2 regions of the Paenibacillus sp. 01T443 genome follow, and region 2 is predicted to be linked to the other one. Evidence: riboswitches for the same ligand, from Rfam matches in the RefSeq annotation. Region 2 holds a riboswitch; the other holds the start of a gene.
The links. Region 2 has a riboswitch for ZMP and ZTP ahead of AC1DLI_RS12490 (bifunctional 5,10-methylenetetrahydrofolate dehydrogenase/5,10-methenyltetrahydrofolate cyclohydrolase). Riboswitches for the same ligand answer to the same signal wherever they lie in the genome.
Positions count from the first base shown of each region.

Region 1: linked by a shared signal. The riboswitch ahead of rpiB (ribose 5-phosphate isomerase B) and the one ahead of AC1DLI_RS12490 (bifunctional 5,10-methylenetetrahydrofolate dehydrogenase/5,10-methenyltetrahydrofolate cyclohydrolase) in region 2 are both predicted to bind ZMP and ZTP.

Region 1 covers NZ_JBFTPE010000004.1:171,743-180,976, forward strand. The annotation lists gene AC1DLI_RS06920 (serine hydroxymethyltransferase) at 1-383, opposite strand, end outside; gene AC1DLI_RS06925 (TIGR01440 family protein) at 465-1,070, opposite strand; gene rpiB (ribose 5-phosphate isomerase B) at 1,087-1,545, opposite strand; ZMP/ZTP riboswitch at 1,644-1,725, opposite strand; gene AC1DLI_RS06935 (low molecular weight protein arginine phosphatase) at 1,796-2,374, opposite strand; gene AC1DLI_RS06940 (manganese efflux pump MntP) at 2,418-2,963, opposite strand; gene AC1DLI_RS06945 (hypothetical protein) at 3,098-3,505, opposite strand; gene AC1DLI_RS06950 (L-threonylcarbamoyladenylate synthase) at 3,700-4,761, opposite strand; gene spoIIR (stage II sporulation protein R) at 4,985-5,749, opposite strand; gene AC1DLI_RS06960 (RNA polymerase sigma-70 factor) at 6,062-6,949, shown strand; gene AC1DLI_RS06965 (carboxymuconolactone decarboxylase family protein) at 7,071-7,508, shown strand; gene AC1DLI_RS06970 (hypothetical protein) at 8,037-8,309, shown strand; gene prmC (peptide chain release factor N(5)-glutamine methyltransferase) at 8,622-9,234, opposite strand, start outside.
Region 2 covers NZ_JBFTPE010000007.1:36,630-45,863, forward strand. The annotation lists gene AC1DLI_RS12480 (ABC transporter ATP-binding protein) at 1-290, opposite strand, end outside; gene AC1DLI_RS12485 (ABC transporter ATP-binding protein) at 295-2,001, opposite strand; ZMP/ZTP riboswitch at 2,205-2,283, shown strand; gene AC1DLI_RS12490 (bifunctional 5,10-methylenetetrahydrofolate dehydrogenase/5,10-methenyltetrahydrofolate cyclohydrolase) at 2,346-3,191, shown strand; gene AC1DLI_RS12495 (sugar-binding transcriptional regulator) at 4,548-5,504, opposite strand; gene AC1DLI_RS12500 (5'-nucleotidase C-terminal domain-containing protein) at 5,670-9,234, opposite strand, start outside.

The DNA.
Region 1 (9,234 bases), on a different contig from region 2:
GGGCTGCCGTGCGTCAAGTGACCGCCGTGCGCAAGGTTCATGCCTAGAACCGTATCGCCAGGCTGCAAGGCAGCAAGGTAAACAGCCATGTTCGCTTGTGCGCCGGAGTGAGGTTGTACGTTCGCATGCTCTGCGCCGAACAACTCCTTGGCACGGTTGCGGGCGATATCTTCAACGATATCTACATGCTCACAGCCTCCGTAGAAACGTTTGCTTGGGTAGCCTTCTGCATATTTATTAGTTAGTACGCTTCCCATCGCTTCCAAAACCGCTTCGCTTACGATGTTCTCCGATGCGATAAGCTCGATGTTATCACGTTGACGAGTAAGCTCAAGGCCTAGTGCTTTCAATACTTCCGGATCTTGTTTGCGCAAATTTTCCATTTTCATATTCCTCCTCAAATTAGACAGCCTGTATATTATTAATTGGTTTATTAAATCAGTTCATTCGTTCCCTGAATTCGGCTAATCGCATGTTCCAGCAGATTGCTCCGCCGTTATCTCATTGCCCAGCTCGTATACCGCGCGTGAGCCGCCGATTAGCTTAGGCCTTGTGACAGCCATCGTAACATGAGCTTCCCCGATCTCGCGAATCGACGGACGGACCGGAACAGCTACCCGCTTCAGGTGCATGCCGATGAACGTATCGCCGATATCGATGCCGGCATGCGCTTGTACCATTTCGACGAGGCATGGATCCTTCAGCTGGCGGTAGGCATAGGCTGCCATCGATCCGCCGGCTTTCGGAACGGGCACCGCACCAACAGGTTCCAAGCCGTAACGCTCGGCTGCTGCCCTGTCGATAACGAGCGCCCTATTCAAATGTTCGCAGCATTGGTACACCGGAATGAAGCCAAGCTCGCTTCGCACAGCTTCCACGCCCGCATAAATTTGTGCAGCCGTCTCGACGGTTCCTGCGGTTCCAATGCGATGGCCCAGCACTTCACTAGTACTTACACCGATTACTAACAGCTGACCCAGGGCAAGCCCGCCTGCCGCTGCCAGCTCTCGAACGATCATCTCTACCTGTGCTGCAATGACTCCAAGCTGTACATTTTCTTTTATGCTCATCGCGATGGCCCCCTATTTAGGACTGGCTGCTGAACTGCTCTTCAATTTGCATTACTTTATTTACTCTGCCGACATGACGTTCACCGTTCGAGAACGGCGTTTCGAGCCAAATCCGAATAATTTCCAAAGCAACTCCGGGACCAAGAACACGTTCCCCAAGCGCCAATACGTTCGTATCGTTATGCTCCCTGGTCGCTTTCGCGGAGAACATATCATTGACGAGCGCGCAGCGGATACCCCGCACTTTATTAGCCGCAATCGACATGCCGATTCCGGTTCCGCAAATCAAGATACCGCGTTCTGCTTTGCCGCTCGTAACAAGGTCGCATACGGGGAGTGCATAGTCCGGATAATCAACCGATTGATCGCAGCTGCATCCTACATCTTCAATTTCATGGCCGAGCGATTGAAGAAACGGTACAACCTCATCCTTCAAACGATAGCCTGCATGATCGGCACCAATAGCAATTTTCAACGCAAAAGACCTCCTTCGATATGACACATCACAGTGCTAGTATACCTATTTTTGCAGAAAAAGACGAAAAAAGAGCAAGACATGCTTAATAGCATGCTGCTCTTTGCCCAGGCGACCGGCCGTATATTCCGATGCTCCACCGTGGTTAGCCCACTTCCGTCGCCAGTTACATCGGAAACCGTATATTGTATTTCCATAATAGCCGAAGAGGCTCGAAAAATCAATCCATATCAATGGGACAAACGCGGAATTATCTTTTGGTAAGCTTGTCCAGAAGTTTAACGAGCGCATCCTCAATTTCATTCGCGCTGCTGTTATAAATGGAGAGCGAGCCTCCAAACGGGTCCACGATGTCGAAGCTTGGAATTCTGCGTTCCAGCTCCAGCAAACGGCTTCTCTCCCCCGATGTCAGCTGCTGGCCCAAAGCCTGCTTCATATGCAGCTCCGTATACAGGCGCTCCAGCTCTTCGATATCAGCGAGCACCCGGGCATCCTGATTCGCATATTCCTTCAGCGTATAGGTTTTGTCTACCGCTTCCGGATGCCATTGCAGCAGCCCGCGCTTATGATTAGACGTCATTGTCAAAATAATATCAGCCCAACCGACCGCCTCACTTGTCAGCGCAAGCGATGTGCTCTTATGCTCGATATCCCGCTGTTTAAGCGTCTCCACCGCATGGGCCGACACCGGCAGACCATCGATCGTGGATATGCCCGCGGAACGAACCGCAACCGTAATGCCTCTCAAAGCAGCCATCCTGCGCAGCATAGCCTCCGCCATCGGCGAGCGGCATGTATTGCCAGTACAAACAAATAGTATACGTTTCACAATGCCAACTCCTTTTTGCACGCTTTTCCAAGCTGTCTTTCGCTTAAAAAATAAACAAAATGCCGAAAATAAACAAAATTCCGCCGCCTACAGCCTCGCCGTATTCACCGAAATTGCCGCTAACTCTGCGGCCGATCATTAAGCCAAGTATGGACATGAGCCCACCCAGCAGCCCAATCAACAAAATGGTCGTCCACATATTGGCCGCAAACATGCCGAGCGTAATGCCGACAGAGAATGAATCAATGCTGACACTAAGCGAGAGCACGAGCAAGCCCCATAAGGATTTGTGGTCAAAGGACTGTACCGCGTCTCCTCGCAAGGAGCTGTATATCATATGCCCGCCAAGCAGCACCAGCAAAATACCTGCAGCGGTCGTAGCTACATCGCCGAGCAAAACGCCCACATACTGTCCCGTATAGATGCCTGCCAGCGGCATTAGAACATGAAACAAAGCGATAACTATGCCCAGCTTCAAAATATCCAGCAGCCGAATGCCCTTTAATCCTATGCCAAGTCCGAGCGAAAAGGCGTCTAAGCCCAGCGCTAACGCAATAATAAGCAGCGTCAAAAACTGCCCGGCATGCAAATGTGCTTCAACCRCAGTCTATCTCCCCCATGTCCGCCTGGTTTCTCTACCAAACATATGCGGGCATGGGGACAAACATACTTATCACAAACATACTTAACATAGTTCAAACTGTAACTGAAGTCATTTCCGTTTCAATACCAGCACAAACACCAGTGCCAGTGCCAGCGAACGCCAATATTAACACCAGCACCAGCGCCGACACCGACGCCAACACCAACATCAACGCCAGTACCAGTAACAGAAACAGTAGCAGTAACAGTAACAGTAACAGTAACAGTAACAGTACCAGTACCAGTACCAGTACCAGTACCAGTACCAGTACCAGTACCAGTACCAGTACCAGTACCAGTACCAGTATCAACACCAACACCAACACCAACACCAACACCAACACCAACACCAACACCAACACCAACACCAACACCAACACCAACACCAACACCAACACCAACACCAACACCAACTAATTCTACTGCAGTTTCTACAACAGAAACCTGACATGGTACCCGACAAATTGAGCTACGTTGCAGAAAGTACAACAGAATTCCCTCAACACGCCACAAAACTGCCCCGAGACATGCTTTCTATTGCAGAAACTGCATTGCAGCGAGATAACGGGTGATCGAGCGGTAGTTGCATTGTACTAAATGCAGTGTAGAAGCATTAGGCAGCTCTTGAATTGAGACGATATTACTCTTAACCCATGCGCCAGCTCCAGCCTGAATGATTACTTCTATACACGAACGATTCGATTACCGGCTGCCTTAGCCAGGCGGTTCATCAGCGCGGCACCAATGCCCTGCTCGCTGCTTCCTTCCGCCCAAATTCGTTCAGCGCCAACACTGTCTAGCTCCCGCAGAGCCGCATACAAGCGATGGGCGGCAGCGCCCAGCTCCGCTTCGCTTCCTAACGACAATACATGGTCAGCCGTGTAATCGGCTAATCGCTCCTCGAATGCCAGCACGCCAGTAACTTTCCCGGCCCGGTTTGCGGCATCTACTTGTGCATGAATATAAGCGATTACGGCCCCCGGATCGCCTTGTACAAGCACAAGCTCCCCTTGCGGTGCGTAATGCGTATATTTCATGCCGGGGGAACGAGGCGCTGTCTCAGGCTCCTCTATCGAGGCGCTGTCGATTCTCGCTTCCGGTACCGCCTGCTGCAGTGCTTCACGCGTAATGCCGCCCGGACGCAAAATACGAATGCCAAGCTCGCCTTCCAATTCAATAACCGTCGATTCCAAGCCAACACCCGTCGGTCCGTCATCCACAAGGCCGTCTACGCGTCCATCCAGATCCTCCAGCACATGCTCCGCCAGCGTCGGACTCGGTCTACCCGAGCGGTTCGCGCTTGGCGCGGCAATCGGGCAGCCCGCTTGCTCAAGCAGCGCAAGCGCCGTCCTGTGATCCGGAACCCGAATGCCTACCGTAGACAGCCCTGCCGTCACAAGGGGCGAGAGCACCTCATCGCGAACAGGCAGCACAATCGTAAGCGGTCCCGGCCAAAAGCGGTCCATAAGCACAGAGGCCAGCTTAGGATATGGGAGCACCAGCTCATCCAGTTGCTTGCGGTTCGCGATATGCACAATTAGCGGGTTATCCGAGGGACGCCCCTTCGCGCTGAATATCCGTTCCACGGCGGCAGTGCTCCGAGCATCCGCACCAAGCCCATAGACCGTCTCTGTCGGAAAAGCGATAAGTCCGCCCTCCCTTAGCCAAGCAGCTGCCTCCCTGAGCTCCGAACCCAACTGTTCCTCATTCGCCTGCTTCACGCGCCATACTTTCATTATCGTCATCTCTATCCTTCAATCCTTGCTCTCATAATAAATTATCCATTCTCCCGCTATTATAGCATAAGCGTCCCTAAACAAGCGTAAACGGCTTTCGCCGTCCTATATCGGCAAATGCTTGTTTCGCGGTGAAATATATGAATCCCGATAAGTTTCGGAAACTTACTATCCTTTATATTTTGAACAAAAAAAGTCACGTCTTCGGCTTGCAAGACGTGACTGCCATTCCTTATGAAAACAATGATTTAATCCAATTGATAAGCGATTCGATGATCTCCCAAAGGAAAAACTTCGCTTCCGGCGCTTGGCCTTCCGAAGCTGCCGCTGTCGTTTCAAGCGCTGCCGTTTTCACTGGAGCCGTATCCGCCTTCAGCGCATCACCCTCAGCAGAATCGGAAGCAGCAGCAGAAGCTGCCGATGCCTCGCCGCTTGCTGCGTCGATGAAGCATAGAGGAGGGAACAGCACGCACCACCAATTTTGGCCGCCGCCTTCGCCTAGCGTAATCCGGAGCGCTTCATAGTCGCCGGCTGGATAAACCTGATTGCCGTACATTTTCGTAGGGAATGGCACCATGCCAAGCTCTGCGTGCGAGCCGTATTCAAAACCGCGGCTTTCCAATACCTCCGCAGTAATCCGTTCAATTTCGGGCATATTGGCGAGAATCGTCTGACGTGCTTCCTCAATCGTCTGAGGACCTGTTACCCAGCTATTCATCGCTTTAACGATCTCATCCCGAACAAGGCGTTTTACGACTTGGTCAGCGGGATTATCGGAATTGGCTAATATACGAAGACGGATGGATTCCTGCGGGATTTGGCCGCCAGCGACCGCCGCGTCCATTTGCTGGGCTTCCCAGCTCATTATTAAGAGAATAAGTGCAAATATAATAAAACCATAAGATTTACGGTAACCAAATTTATTGGAACGAACGGATTTGGATGATGGTAATTCCTCAACATTGGAATAAGAATGAATGGAATAATGGCTGGACATACACACAAGCTCCTCTCGTCGCACCCGTCAGTGCGTCTGCTTGCGTTCCGGAACGTATCTATCCGTCATTATGTCCGCCAATCGGAATATATAAACCTAGCAAACTATCTTTTTTAAACGTAAACGATTCTAGCCGTCCTCTGGCGGAAAAAGATAGATTCGTGGTGAAATAAAAGAATCCCGGTAAGCATCGAAATTTTATAATTTCATATATTTGTAAAAAGAGCTTTCGTTTATAATTAAAGAAACAACTTGACGGCATTTGCATTATTGACGCTCCTCTATTTTGCAAAAGACAAGGATGGATCTCTGATGGATTTCGAAAAAACCTATGCCGCTTATCGCCCCCTGCTCCATTCCATCGCCTATCGCATGCTTGGCACATTCAGCGAAGCCGAAGATCTGGTTCAGGACGTATTTGCGGATTACAGCCTGCTTGACGCTAGTGACATACATAATGAAAAAGCCTATCTTGTCCGGATGGTAACGAACCGATCCATTAGCCTCAGCCAATCTGCGCGCAAAAGGAGAGAGGTATATGTCGGCCAGTGGCTCCCGGAGCCGGACGTCGGCCACATGGTCACGGACCATGCGGTCATGGACCCTGCCGAGCTATACGTTCAGCATGAATCCATTTCCTATGCCCTGCTCGTTATGTTGGAGCAGCTCTCCGCTGTAGAGCGGGCAGTATTTGTCCTCCGGGAATCGCTTGCCTATGATTACGATGAAATTGCCGCTTGCTTACAAAAGACGGAAACGAATTGCCGCAAAATTTACAGCCGGGCCAAAGAGAAGCTGCAAAAGGAACGAGAGCTTCTGCCGGTCAATACCATGAAAGCCGAGCCGCTCGTCGTTACCTTTATGGAGGCCGCCGCGACAGGCGATTACGATAAACTGGTTGCGCTTCTGACCGAAGAGGCGGTACTTGTCTCCGATGGAGGCGGCAAGGTACGTGCGGCTATCTTCGCGATTATCAGCAGGGCTCGCGTCATGGCCTTCCTGCAGGGAGTGATCCCGAGAACCTTCCTTGGAGACGGCCACCGCTTCACTGTCGTCAACGGGCAGGCCGGTGTCGTTATCATGAAAGACGGCAAGCCGCGAAGCGTGATTAGCTTTCAGCTTGATCCGGAAAATCAGCATATTGAGCGGATTTTCGTTATGCTGAACCCCGATAAGCTAAAGCATGTCCTGGCCGAATAACTTTTTTTACGGAATCATTCTTTTCCTGTCACAACCGAGCGCACTGCTTTGTCTTAGATCATGAAGACATGCAAAACGGCCGAATGGCCAATAATTCGGATGATAGAGGAGAATGAAAACCATGGCAGAAAGAACCGTAATTGCAAAAGAAATTCCCGCCGCTTATCAAGCGATGCTCGGGCTGGAGAAATATTTGGGCACGACGAGCATCAGCAAGGAGCTGAAGGAGCTTATCAAAATTCGCACTTCGCAAATCAACGGCTGTGCCTACTGCATCAACATGCATACCAAGGATGCAAGAGCACTCGGCGAGACCGAGCAGCGGATATACGCTTTGAGCGCTTGGCGCGATACGCGTTATTTTACGGATGCGGAAAGAGCGGTGCTTGCCCTGACGGAATCCGTTACGCTCATCACGAAGGAGCATGTGCCGGATAGCGTATACGAGGAGGCTGCCCGCCATTTCGACAGCAAGCAGGTCGGAGAGATTATTATGGCCATCATCACGATCAATGCGTGGAACCGCATTGCGATCAGCACGAATATGATGCCGGAGTAAGTGATGCTGGGTGATGAGAGCTAAGGCTGCTTGTTTGGATCGAGTAATGGTGTGCGAGTGCGACTGCGAAGCAAGCGGGAGGCGAACGGAAGTGGAACCGGGCAACCTTAGGGCAAGATTACAGAAATAATTGTATTTGCGGCTCCCGCTTCCCGCGATACATTTGCGTTGATGCAGTAATATGGTAGGGATGAACGGAGACAGTCGGCATTCCGCCTGTTCGCTCGGGTATACGAACGGATTAGATGGAATTTCTCCTGTTAAAAATCGGAATAACCTAAAGAATATTGATTTAACAGGAATTTCTCCTGCTAAATCCTAAGCTGCGGAAAAATATTGCCGGTTTTCAGCATTTAGCATGAGTTTTTCCTGTTATTCTTTATGAAATCAAAGATTTCCGAGAATTAGCGGTAGTTTTTCCCGTTAATTATTTCCGGAAGCACCCTGACAGAACCAGAGGGACCAGCTTATTATTCGAAGTCCTGTATTTAAACTCAAACCTGAATAAAATTGGCCCTGTAATTTACAGTGGCCACTACACGAAAAACCTATTGCAAGCAGCGTAAGCGAGGCTTATCATATCCGGCAATTCGAGAAGCATGCAGCGAATGCGCGGCTTATGATTGCAGGCAATCCGAGAAACAAGCAGCCAAAGCGCGGCTTATGATTGACGGCAATCCGGGAAGCAAGCAGCCGAAGCGCAGCTCTTATGATAGCCAGCAATCCGAGAAGCATGCATCGAATGCGCGGCTTATGATTGCAGGCTATCCGAGAAGCAAGCAGCCAAAGCGCGGCCTATGATTGCCGGCTATCCGAGAAGCAAGCAGCGAATACGCGGCTTATGATTGCCGGCTATCCGAGAAGCAAGCAGCGAATACGCGGCTTATAATAGCCGGCAATCCAAGAAGTAAGCAGCGAAAGCGCCGCTTATAATTGCCGGCAATCCGAGAAGCAATCCGCCAGCCGGGCGTTCCGAAGCGGAAGGCCTGTACGGCATCAGCTCCAGCTCATGCCGACAACTTTTAAATATAAGCTTCTATTCAGCCCTTAAATACAAAAAGAATGCCCCGAAAGTCTGTGCGCTTTCGGGGCATTCTTTTGTTTTCCGCGCCATTAGCGCGACTGCGTTGCGATGACATGGCGCTCGATGCCCGCGTAATCGCTGATGATGCGGATGTCATCCCAGCGGTCGAGCGCCCGCAGCATCTCTGCAACGATACGAGGCTGGCCCATGCCGAGCTCGAACGCGACGATGCGGGGCATCTGCGCAAGCAGCGGAAGCTGCTCGATCATGCGGCGGTATGGCGTAAGCCCATCCGCCCCGCCTTCCAGCGCGAGATGCGGCTCATAGTCACGCACCTCGCGCTGCAGCCCTTCCATGTCCGCCGACGGTATGTACGGCGGATTGGAGACCAGCACGTCGATGCGAAGCTCGCCGTGCGGGGGTTCACTCTGCTCATGCCCAGGTATGAAGGGCATGAGCAGGTCGCCCTGCACGAGCGTCAGCCGGTCCGCCGCTTCATGGCGGGCGGCGTTCGTGCGGGCGACTGCCAGCGCGTCCGGCGATAGGTCGGACGCGCACACGCGCCACGCGGGACGCTGCGAAGCTAGCGTCACGGCGATGGCGCCGCTGCCTGTGCCGACGTCGACCACCGTCGGCGCAAGCCCCTGCGCGGCTGGCCAGAGCTGGTCTGCGGCCTCAAGCACCGCCTCCACGAGCAGCTCT
Region 2 (9,234 bases):
TTGCGTAAGCTCCAAACCGTGCGCTGCGATACCTCAGCTAAGAAAAAAGCCTGCAGCCAACCGACCACGCTGCCCGCCGCGTATACCCCGAGCATAAGCAAGCAAATTTGAAGCAGGCCGTCATATTGCTTGGCAACGATATAATCATCGAGTGCGGTTCCGAGCAGATAAGGGCCTGCAAGCGTAAGCCCCGCAGCAGCGAGCGTAAGTAACATGACCGTCAGAAGACTAGCTTTTTGATGAAATAAATAATAGCCAATTTTTTTTAATGTCGCCAAAGTATGATTCATCTGGTTATGCTCCTTGCTGGGATATGGCTATTTGCTGGTAAAGCTTGCTCCCTTGAAGCAGCTCGCCATGCGTGCCGATCGCTGTGATTTGACCGTCCTCAAGCACGATAATCCGATCCGCTTGCTGCACGGATGCGATCCGTTGTCCGATAATGAGGCAGGTGCTGCTCTTCATGATCGTTTGCAGCGATTGCCGGATGAGCAGATCCGTATTCAGATCAACCGCGCTTGTGCAGTCGTCGAGTATGACGATCTTCGGCTTAAGCAGCAAAGTGCGGGCTATCGATAAACGCTGCTTTTGCCCGCCGGATAAATTGACGCCCCGCTGTCCAAGTACGGTATCATAGCCGTTTTCCAGCTTCATAATGAAAGAATGAGCTTCGGCCGCTTTAGCCGCTGCTTCAACTTCTTGCTGCGTTGCATCCGGCTTGCCGAAGCTGATATTATCCCGAATCGTGCCGCTGAACAAATGAGCCTGCTGGAGCACCATGCCGATTTGGCTGTGAAGCTCATAGGGATCCATCTCGTTAATAGGCACGGAATCAATGCTCAACCGGCCCTCGGTAGCTTCATAAAAAGCCGGGATAAGGCTAACGAGCGTCGATTTCCCCGCTCCGTTCACACCGACGATCCCTATCGTCTCTCCTGGCTCAGCAGTGAAATCAATATCGCGCAACACAGCTTTCTCCATATTCCCGTCATAGCTAAAGCTCACTTGCTCAAAAGAAATTCGGCCTTCTCGAATGGGCTTCGGCTGCGGACGGGATTGCCGATCATCCTTCTGCTGATCGACAGGGATTTCCAAAATCTCATTAATGCGGTCCGCGGAAGCTTTCGCCCTGGAAATGGCCATCAATTGATTGCCGAGCCCTAAGGTGGAGAACAACAGCTGCGTAATATAAGTTAGAAACGCTGCAAGGCTGCCTACAGAAAGTACTCCTCGTTCAGAGAGCATGCCCCCATACCATAACGCAGCTACGATGCTAAAATTCAGTATGATCGACATAAGCGGCGTATTAAGCGCAACGATTTTTGCTGCTCGCAGACTAGCATGCAGTAAATTCGAATTCGTTTCATTAAAGCGCTCTTCCTCGTAATCCGCGCGAACAAATGCTTTAACCACGCGAATACCTGACAAATTTTCCTGCATAACGGTATTTACTTGATCAAGCCGCTGCTGCATTCTAGCGAATAACGGAACCGTTATCCGGGTGGTAATGACGAGAAAAACAGCCAGCAATGGAATCATCGCCAGTAAAATAATAGATAGGCGCGGACTGATCATGAATGCCATGACCAAGCTTCCGATAATAATGAACGTATCCCGTGCAAAAACACGGAGAATTAACAGCACCAAGCCCTGTATTTGCGTGACGTCTCCCGTCAAACGGGTCACGATGGACCCCGAACCGAAGCGGTCAAGCGACTGAAGCGACAATCCCTGTATCTTTTGAAACAGCTCCTGCCTCAAATCCGCTCCAAAGCTTTGCGAAGCTATCGTCGCGAACACGGTGCAGCCAACGCCGGCAACTAAACCGACAAGCGCCGCCAGCAGCATTTTCGGCGCGGTTGCCGCAATTGTACCCAGCTCGCCGGCGATAATTCCATCGTTCACGATGCTTGCCATAAAGCGCGGCTGCAGCAGGTCCATGCATACCTCCAGCAGCATGAATAACGGTGCCAGCACGGCCGGCAGCTTGTATTTCTTCAAGAATCTACCCAGCTTTAACACGTATGCACCTCGATCTCCTATCATTTTGCGAAACTGAAAATAAAGAGGGCAGCGGCTCTGCACCCTCCAGGTAGAGTAATTATAGCATCCCTCGAATCGTTTCCCCACTCCTAAATCCAGAAACCCTATGCGAATGGACTCGTTTTTTCACGCAGGAACTGTTAAAATGAAGCTAACATCAAAAAGCTGTGCGTAACTGGCGGAGCATGGGGAACCATGAGGAAGCGCGCAGATCATTAGCCGTACGCCTGGGCAAAGGTAAGGGGACATTCCCCTTGCCTTTTTATGTTTTTCGATAACCATTCGAAGGAGCTGGGTAAAGGATGACGGACAAATTGATTTTAGACGGCGCACGTGTGGCAGATGCAATTAAAGAGCAGTTGAAAACTAGAGTGGAAGAACTCGAGGCCTCAGGCATTGTGCCCTGCTTGGCGACGATACTGGTCGGAGATGATCCTGCTTCCGAGACTTACGTTCGCATGAAAGGAAATGCCTGCAGAAGGCTTGGCATCGAGTCGAAGCGCATCCATTTGGATAGGTCCATTTCGACCGAGGATTTGATAGCTGTCATCACGCAGCTGAACCGTGATCCGCTCGTTCACGGTATCTTATTGCAGCATCCTGTGCCGCATCAGATTGATGAGCGGGCAGCTTTTGAAGCGATAAGCATTCAAAAAGACGTGGATGGCGTGACCGCACTCGGCTTCGCTCAAAATGCTTTTGGCTATGCAGACTACCCGTCCTGCACGCCTGCCGCCATCATGGCTATTCTGGATTATTATCAAATCCCGATTGAGGGCAAGCATGCCGTTGTCGTCGGGCGCAGCCCGATTCTGGGCAAGCCTGTTTCGCTGATGCTGCTTAACCGCAATGCAACCGTGACAACCTGCCATTCCAAAACACAAAATCTGGCGGATATGCTGAAGCTCGCAGATATCGTCGTCGCCGCGGTCGGCAAACCGTCTTTCATCCAAGGAGAGTGGATTCGCGAAGGGGCAGTCGTGCTTGATGCCGGCTACAACCCGGGGAACGTCGGGGATGTCGATTATGAAGCTTGCCTAGAGAGAGCCAGCGCCATCACCCCTGTCCCAGCAGGTGTCGGACCCGTCACAATCGCTATGCTGCTGAAGCATACGGTTGATGCCACGGAGAAGCTGGCTCCAATGTAGCTTGGTAGTTTTATAGTTTGTGCAGTAGAATGTCTCGCAGCAGCTAAATAGTTTGGTTCGTGCAGCAGAACCCCGCTCAACTGGAATGTTTCCTGGCTACGCTGCAGTTTTTACAACAGAAACAGCCTCAGATGAGCTGTTTCCTGGCTACGCTGCAGTTTATACAACAGAAACAGCCTATCTAGACCCATTGAGGTCTTCATAGGCTGTTTCTGCTGTATTTTCTACACTGTAGCGCCCCATCATGCTCGCAGGACCCGGTTTCTATTGCACAAAGTACAATGTAGTAACTAGTAACAACCGGATTCAGCTCGACCTATAAGCAAATCATAGGTGAGCAAATGAGAGTTGAATTGTTTATTGGTGGAGTCTGCCCTCAACTGCGGAGCTATTTGGTTATGTTGGATTTTGTGCATCAGAACCCCGCTAATGTGAGAGGTTTCTTGGCTACGCTGCAGTTTATACAACAGCCCCCCTCAAACGAGGTGTTTCCTGGCTACGCTGCAGTTTATACAACAGAACCACTCTCAGATGAGCTGTTTCTTGGCTACGCTGCAGTTAATACAACAGAAATAGCCTATCTAGACCATTGAGGTCTTCATAGGCTATTTCTGCTGTATTTTCTACACTGTAGCGCCCCATCATGCTCGCAGGACCCGGTTTCTATTGCACAAAGTACTATGTAGTAACTAGTAACAACCGGAGGCAGCTCGACATATAAGCAAATCATAGGTGTGCAAATGAGAGTTGAATTGTTTATTGGTGGAGTCTGCCCTCAACTGCGAGCTATTTGGTTATGTTGGATTTTGTGCAGCAGAACCCCGTTCATGTGGATTGTTTCTTGGCCAAGCTGCAGTTTATACAACAGAACCACTCTCAGATGAGCTGTTTCTTGACTACGCTCCAGTTTCTACAACAGAACCACCCTCAAACGAGGTGATCCTGGCTACGCTGCAGTTTTCACAACAGAAACAGCCTATCTAGACTCATCGAGGTCTTCATAGGCTGTTTCTGCTGTATTTTCTACACTGTAGCTTCCACCATGCTCGCAGAATCCTGTTTCTATTGCACAGAGTGCAATGTAGCTGACGTCTACGTCTAGCACGTTGTTTCGCAGCAGTGCAGCTGCGTCTAGCTCATTACAGCTACTGTCTATCACGTTGACTCGTATCAGCGTAGCTGCCGTCTACGTCCAGCACGTTGTTTCGCAGCAGTGCAACTGCGTCTAGCTCATTGCAGCTACTGTCTATCACGTTGATTTGTATCTACTTAGCTGCCGACTAACCTATTGTTTCGCAGCATCTAAATAGTTTGGTTACGTTGCAGCAAGCGGATTCCTTCCCCTATCAACGTACTCTACATATCCCGCTCCAGCAAATACCTCCCCGTAAACTGATCGGTAATCAGTACGTTCGTATACCCCCCGCGCAGCGCACCATATATACCGTTCACCTTCTTCACTCCGCCCGCTACCAGAATCGACTGTTCTTTGCGCTTCAACTCATCGAGGCTGATGCCGATTGTGCGCTCATTAAGCTCCTCGGAGCAAATGGCCCCCGTCATATCAATGTAACGCGAGCAAATATCGCCTGCAGCCTTTGAGCGGATGATGTCCAGGTCCGAATCCGTGAAATAGTTCGCTCTAATTAATACCGAATCCTCAGTCGGCGCTCCTACGGTTACAACCGCGATGTTGGACAGCTTGCCAAGCTCCAAAATATTACGAATATGCCGGTCCGACTCTATTGTCCGTTTGACAATCTCATGGTCGACTAGCGCAGGAAGCGGAATAAAGTAAGGAATCGTGTGGAATGCTTTGCCGAATAAATGAACGATTTCATACGCATAGGTATTCGTTTCCGAATGGCTGACCCCTCCGTTTAACTGCACGACCTTCACATCGCGAACAGGCTTATCCTTAAGCTGGGTGGCCATTTGAAAAAGTGTCGTTCCCCAAGTCGTCGCAATAATGTCGCCGTCTCTCACCGTATCATATAAATAGGCTGCCGCTGCTTCGCCGATGTATCGTTTCACAATGCTGTCCTCGTATTGGGGCACGGAGACGATGACTGCTTTTTTCAGCCCAAACTTGGACTGCAGCCGGCCGGCAAGCGCAAAATTGTTCTCATTAGGATGAACGATTTTGATCTGAACGTAACCCTCATCCTTTGCCTGCTGAAGAAATCTGGATATCGTAGGGCGAGATACACCCAGCTTCTGCGCTATTTCCTCCTGATTATAGTTCAGTTCATAATACAGCCTTGCCACATCGATCATTTTGCTCAGCTTATCATCCATTCGATCATCCGCCATCCGAACTCAACTCTTTCTATGTAAGACTACCGCTCTCTATATTTCCACAAAACTATAGCAAAGCAGCAATAAAAATACAATAACGGCTGCTAGTGTTCCCTTTTGCAAAATAAAACGTCCCACCCCACTCGTTGCAAAGTGGAATGGAACGTTTCTGCTAAATTGTTATGAACTGCTCTTCACATACTCTATTGCCGTCAATATTAGTGTAACAATCTCTGCTCTTGTTGCATTTGCCTGCGGTGCAAAACGGTTGCCGCCTGTTCCTTCAACCAGGCCTGCTGCTTCTGCTGCAGCGATGGATGGGCGCGCCCATACTGGAATATCGCTAACATCCGCAAAGGTTGGTTTCGCATTCGGATTGACCTCAAGACCAAGCGCGCGAACCAGAATAACGGTCATTTCCGTTCTTGTTAAGGCGCTTGACGGTCTTAATGTATGATCCTCGTACCCGCTTATAATTTTATCCTCGATGAGCTGAGCAAAGAAGGAACGTGCCCATGCAGGAACCTCACCCGCATCCGCAAAATCCAGCTTCCCATCTGAAGAATCCAGCTTGAATGCTCTGCCGACCATCGTAATGAATTGTGCTCTTGTTGCTTGCTCACTTGGGTGGAACGTACCGTCACCATACCCTTTTACAAACCCAATTTTCACGGCTTCTTCAATAGCCTTCGCTGCCCAATGGCTGCCTACGTCACTGAACTCGATTTCAGTGTCACCTCCGCCTGGCGTTGGCGTTGGTGTCGGTGTCGGAGTTGGTGTCGGATTCTCTCCGCCGTCACCCGGAAGCGGTTGGCCCAGCAAATCTGTAATTCGGCCTTCCGTTCCAATATTGATCGTACCTAAATTCGTCAAATGCTCCCAGAACACCTCATAGTCTACGATATTCAGCTCATGCTGGCGTCCAGTATCCTTCGCCTGCTTCATCGATCGGTAGAAGTCGCCGCCATTCGCCATAAAGGAGTTTGTTGCCACAAAATAATAGCCATTCACATCAATTGGACTGTAGCTGCCGTCAGCATTTTTAATTTCCACTTTTACGATGCGGCTGCCCGCTTGCGTCAATTGCCCATTCGCATCAAGCACCTCCGGCTGCTTTTTGGAATCGTAATAATAACGCAGGCCGGACACTTGAGGAAAGCGACCTTGTCCCGTTTCGATTCCGCTCACGCCGTTTTCCAGCGCCGCAATGATCTCTTGCCCCGTCATGCGAAGCGCAGTAAGGTTATTACCAAATGGCATGACCGTAAGCAATTCGCCGAGCGTAATGTCGCCATCCGTTTTGCCATCCGCGGTTTTCTTAATGGATGCGCGAATGCCGCCTCCGTTTTGAATCGCAACAAAGCCTTTTACTTCATACTGCTGCAAATCCGGATTGCCGCTGACAAGGCTTTTCACTTTAGCGACCATGCCGTCTGCCATCAAATTGCCAAGATTCGTTTCCTTGGCACGAACGTTGTTGCGTTCACCTTCCAGCAGCACATTCGTTTTACCGATTACTTGACGCTCAATTTCGGCGATTCCTGCTTGATAAGGTTTCAGCATCTCTGTCGCAACCGGGTCTGCCGCAAAGGTTGCAATGTCCAGCAGCTTGCCGTTCCATTTGGTAAGCACGCCTGCATCGTTAAATTTCAAATCCAATCTGCCTAAATATTTGTTGTACTCCTCTGCTTGCACGACCAGTGTAGGCTCGCCATCAGCATGGAATACCTTTGGCGCATCAACCTTCGTGTGGCTGTGTCCGCCAACGATGACGTCAATGCCAGTTACCTGCTCAGCCATTACTAGATCAAACTCATGGCCAAGATGCGTTAATGCTACAATTTTGTTAATGCCCATGTCCTGCAGCTTTTTGACCGTTTCCTTCGCCTTCGCGATATGATCCTCAAAAACAATATTATCGCCTGGCGATGCAAGAAACTTCGTATCCTCGGTTGTTAAGCCGAATACCCCTATTTTCTCTTCGCCCTCTTCCAAAATAACCGCGTCATAAATTTTCCCTGCTTCCGCCGATTCACCGATTGCTTGTTCGGATACTAACCCGCTTATCTCGGGTTCCTTACTGAAATCAATGTTCGAGCTCACGAACGGGAATTTTGCTTTTTCCACAAAATCAGCCAGTACCGAAGGCCCTTTATCGAATTCATGATTACCGAATACCATGGCATCGTATCCGAGTTTATTCATAAACTCCAAATCCGCTTGGCCTAAGTATTTATTGAAGAACAGCGTACCCGAGAATACATCTCCCGCATCGAGAAGGATTGAATGAGCCGTTTCTTGGCGTATCTGTTTAACCGCTGTAAATCTTTTTGCAACATTCGCCAAGTTGGCATGCGAATCATTCACATGCATAATCGTCATTGCAAACTCCGCATCCTTCTTCGCTGAGAGGTCAAGCTGCGCAAGCAGCGGATCATGGTCACTTACTCTGCCCTGCTCGGTTGAGAAGTCCGCATTAACATGAACGACATCAATTTCAGCTTTTTCTTCCATCCCTTTATCCACTAGAATGTGATCCAGCGTTTGCGAATTCCCGTCATAGATGTAAGAGTAGCGTTCCGAAACAGGCAGCTTATCTACCAGGTTAGCTAGCTCTCCACCCTTCAGCTTGTTCAGCGTACCGGAGAATTGGAAATCATTAAAGTCTCCCAGTACAACAACGCTTGCGTCAGGATCCTTTATCGTAAGCTCCTTGACGAAGCTGTTTACAGCTTCCGCTTGCTTCGCGCGCTGCACTTCACTGCTGCGAACAACCGGCTGGATATCTCCCCACGGTTTGCCGTCCCCGCCTTTAGAATTCAAGTGATTGGCAATAGCCACTACGCGTTTTCCTTCAAAGAGGAACTCTGCAACCAACGGTTTGCGGGAAGATGCAAAGGTTGCGGCATCCGTGGAACCGATTCGTCCTGGATTTTGCGTCAATCCGCCCATTGCGTCCACCTTCACCGATGTTGCAAAACTTCCCTTCCTGTCCGATGCCAGAGTTACACGATCGGCATTATACAAGAAGCCAACGCGGATATTGCCGCCAGGCGCCCCGCCGTCTTTATTATTCTCCGGAGCTACGTCGGTGTAAGCATACGCAGGTCCGCCCTTCAATTTAATGGCATCGATTAACACTTGGAAGCTTTGGGAAGCGTCCGTAACGGCTGTATCATTCTCGCCGTCATTATCTTGAACCTCCATCAAGCCGATAATATCCGGCTGCTTCATGTTCGTCACGATAATAGATGCGATTTTTGCCGCCTTTGCCGTTTCAGCCGCATTGAAGTTTTCCACATTAAACGTACCAATGGTCAGCTTGTCCGAATCCGTTACAATACTCGTCACCTTCTGCGTATTGCCGCTGCGGATAATAGCAGGCAAAGGCTGTGTCGGCATCAGCTTGTAAAGATCGCTTGCGTAATTAATGACGCCGACAATGCTGCCGTCAAAAGCATCGCCTGTTTTGATCTCTGCTCCCGCTGGTTTGGAACCGCCGATAAATAGCTTTTGAGGATTCAGACTGCTGTCTGTCGGATCTAACCCGTTGCCTTGCAGCACAATGCCGCCTACTGCCGTTTTCACTGGATTATTAGCGCCGTTATCAACCGTAACCGGAGTTACAGAATTGGCATACGGTCCCGTAATCGTCGGTTGTTTGAGCTCGACAAGCATACTTTCCAAACTTTCAAAGAAATCAATCGCATCAACGTCTGGATTAAACACGCCGAAGCTGTCTGTA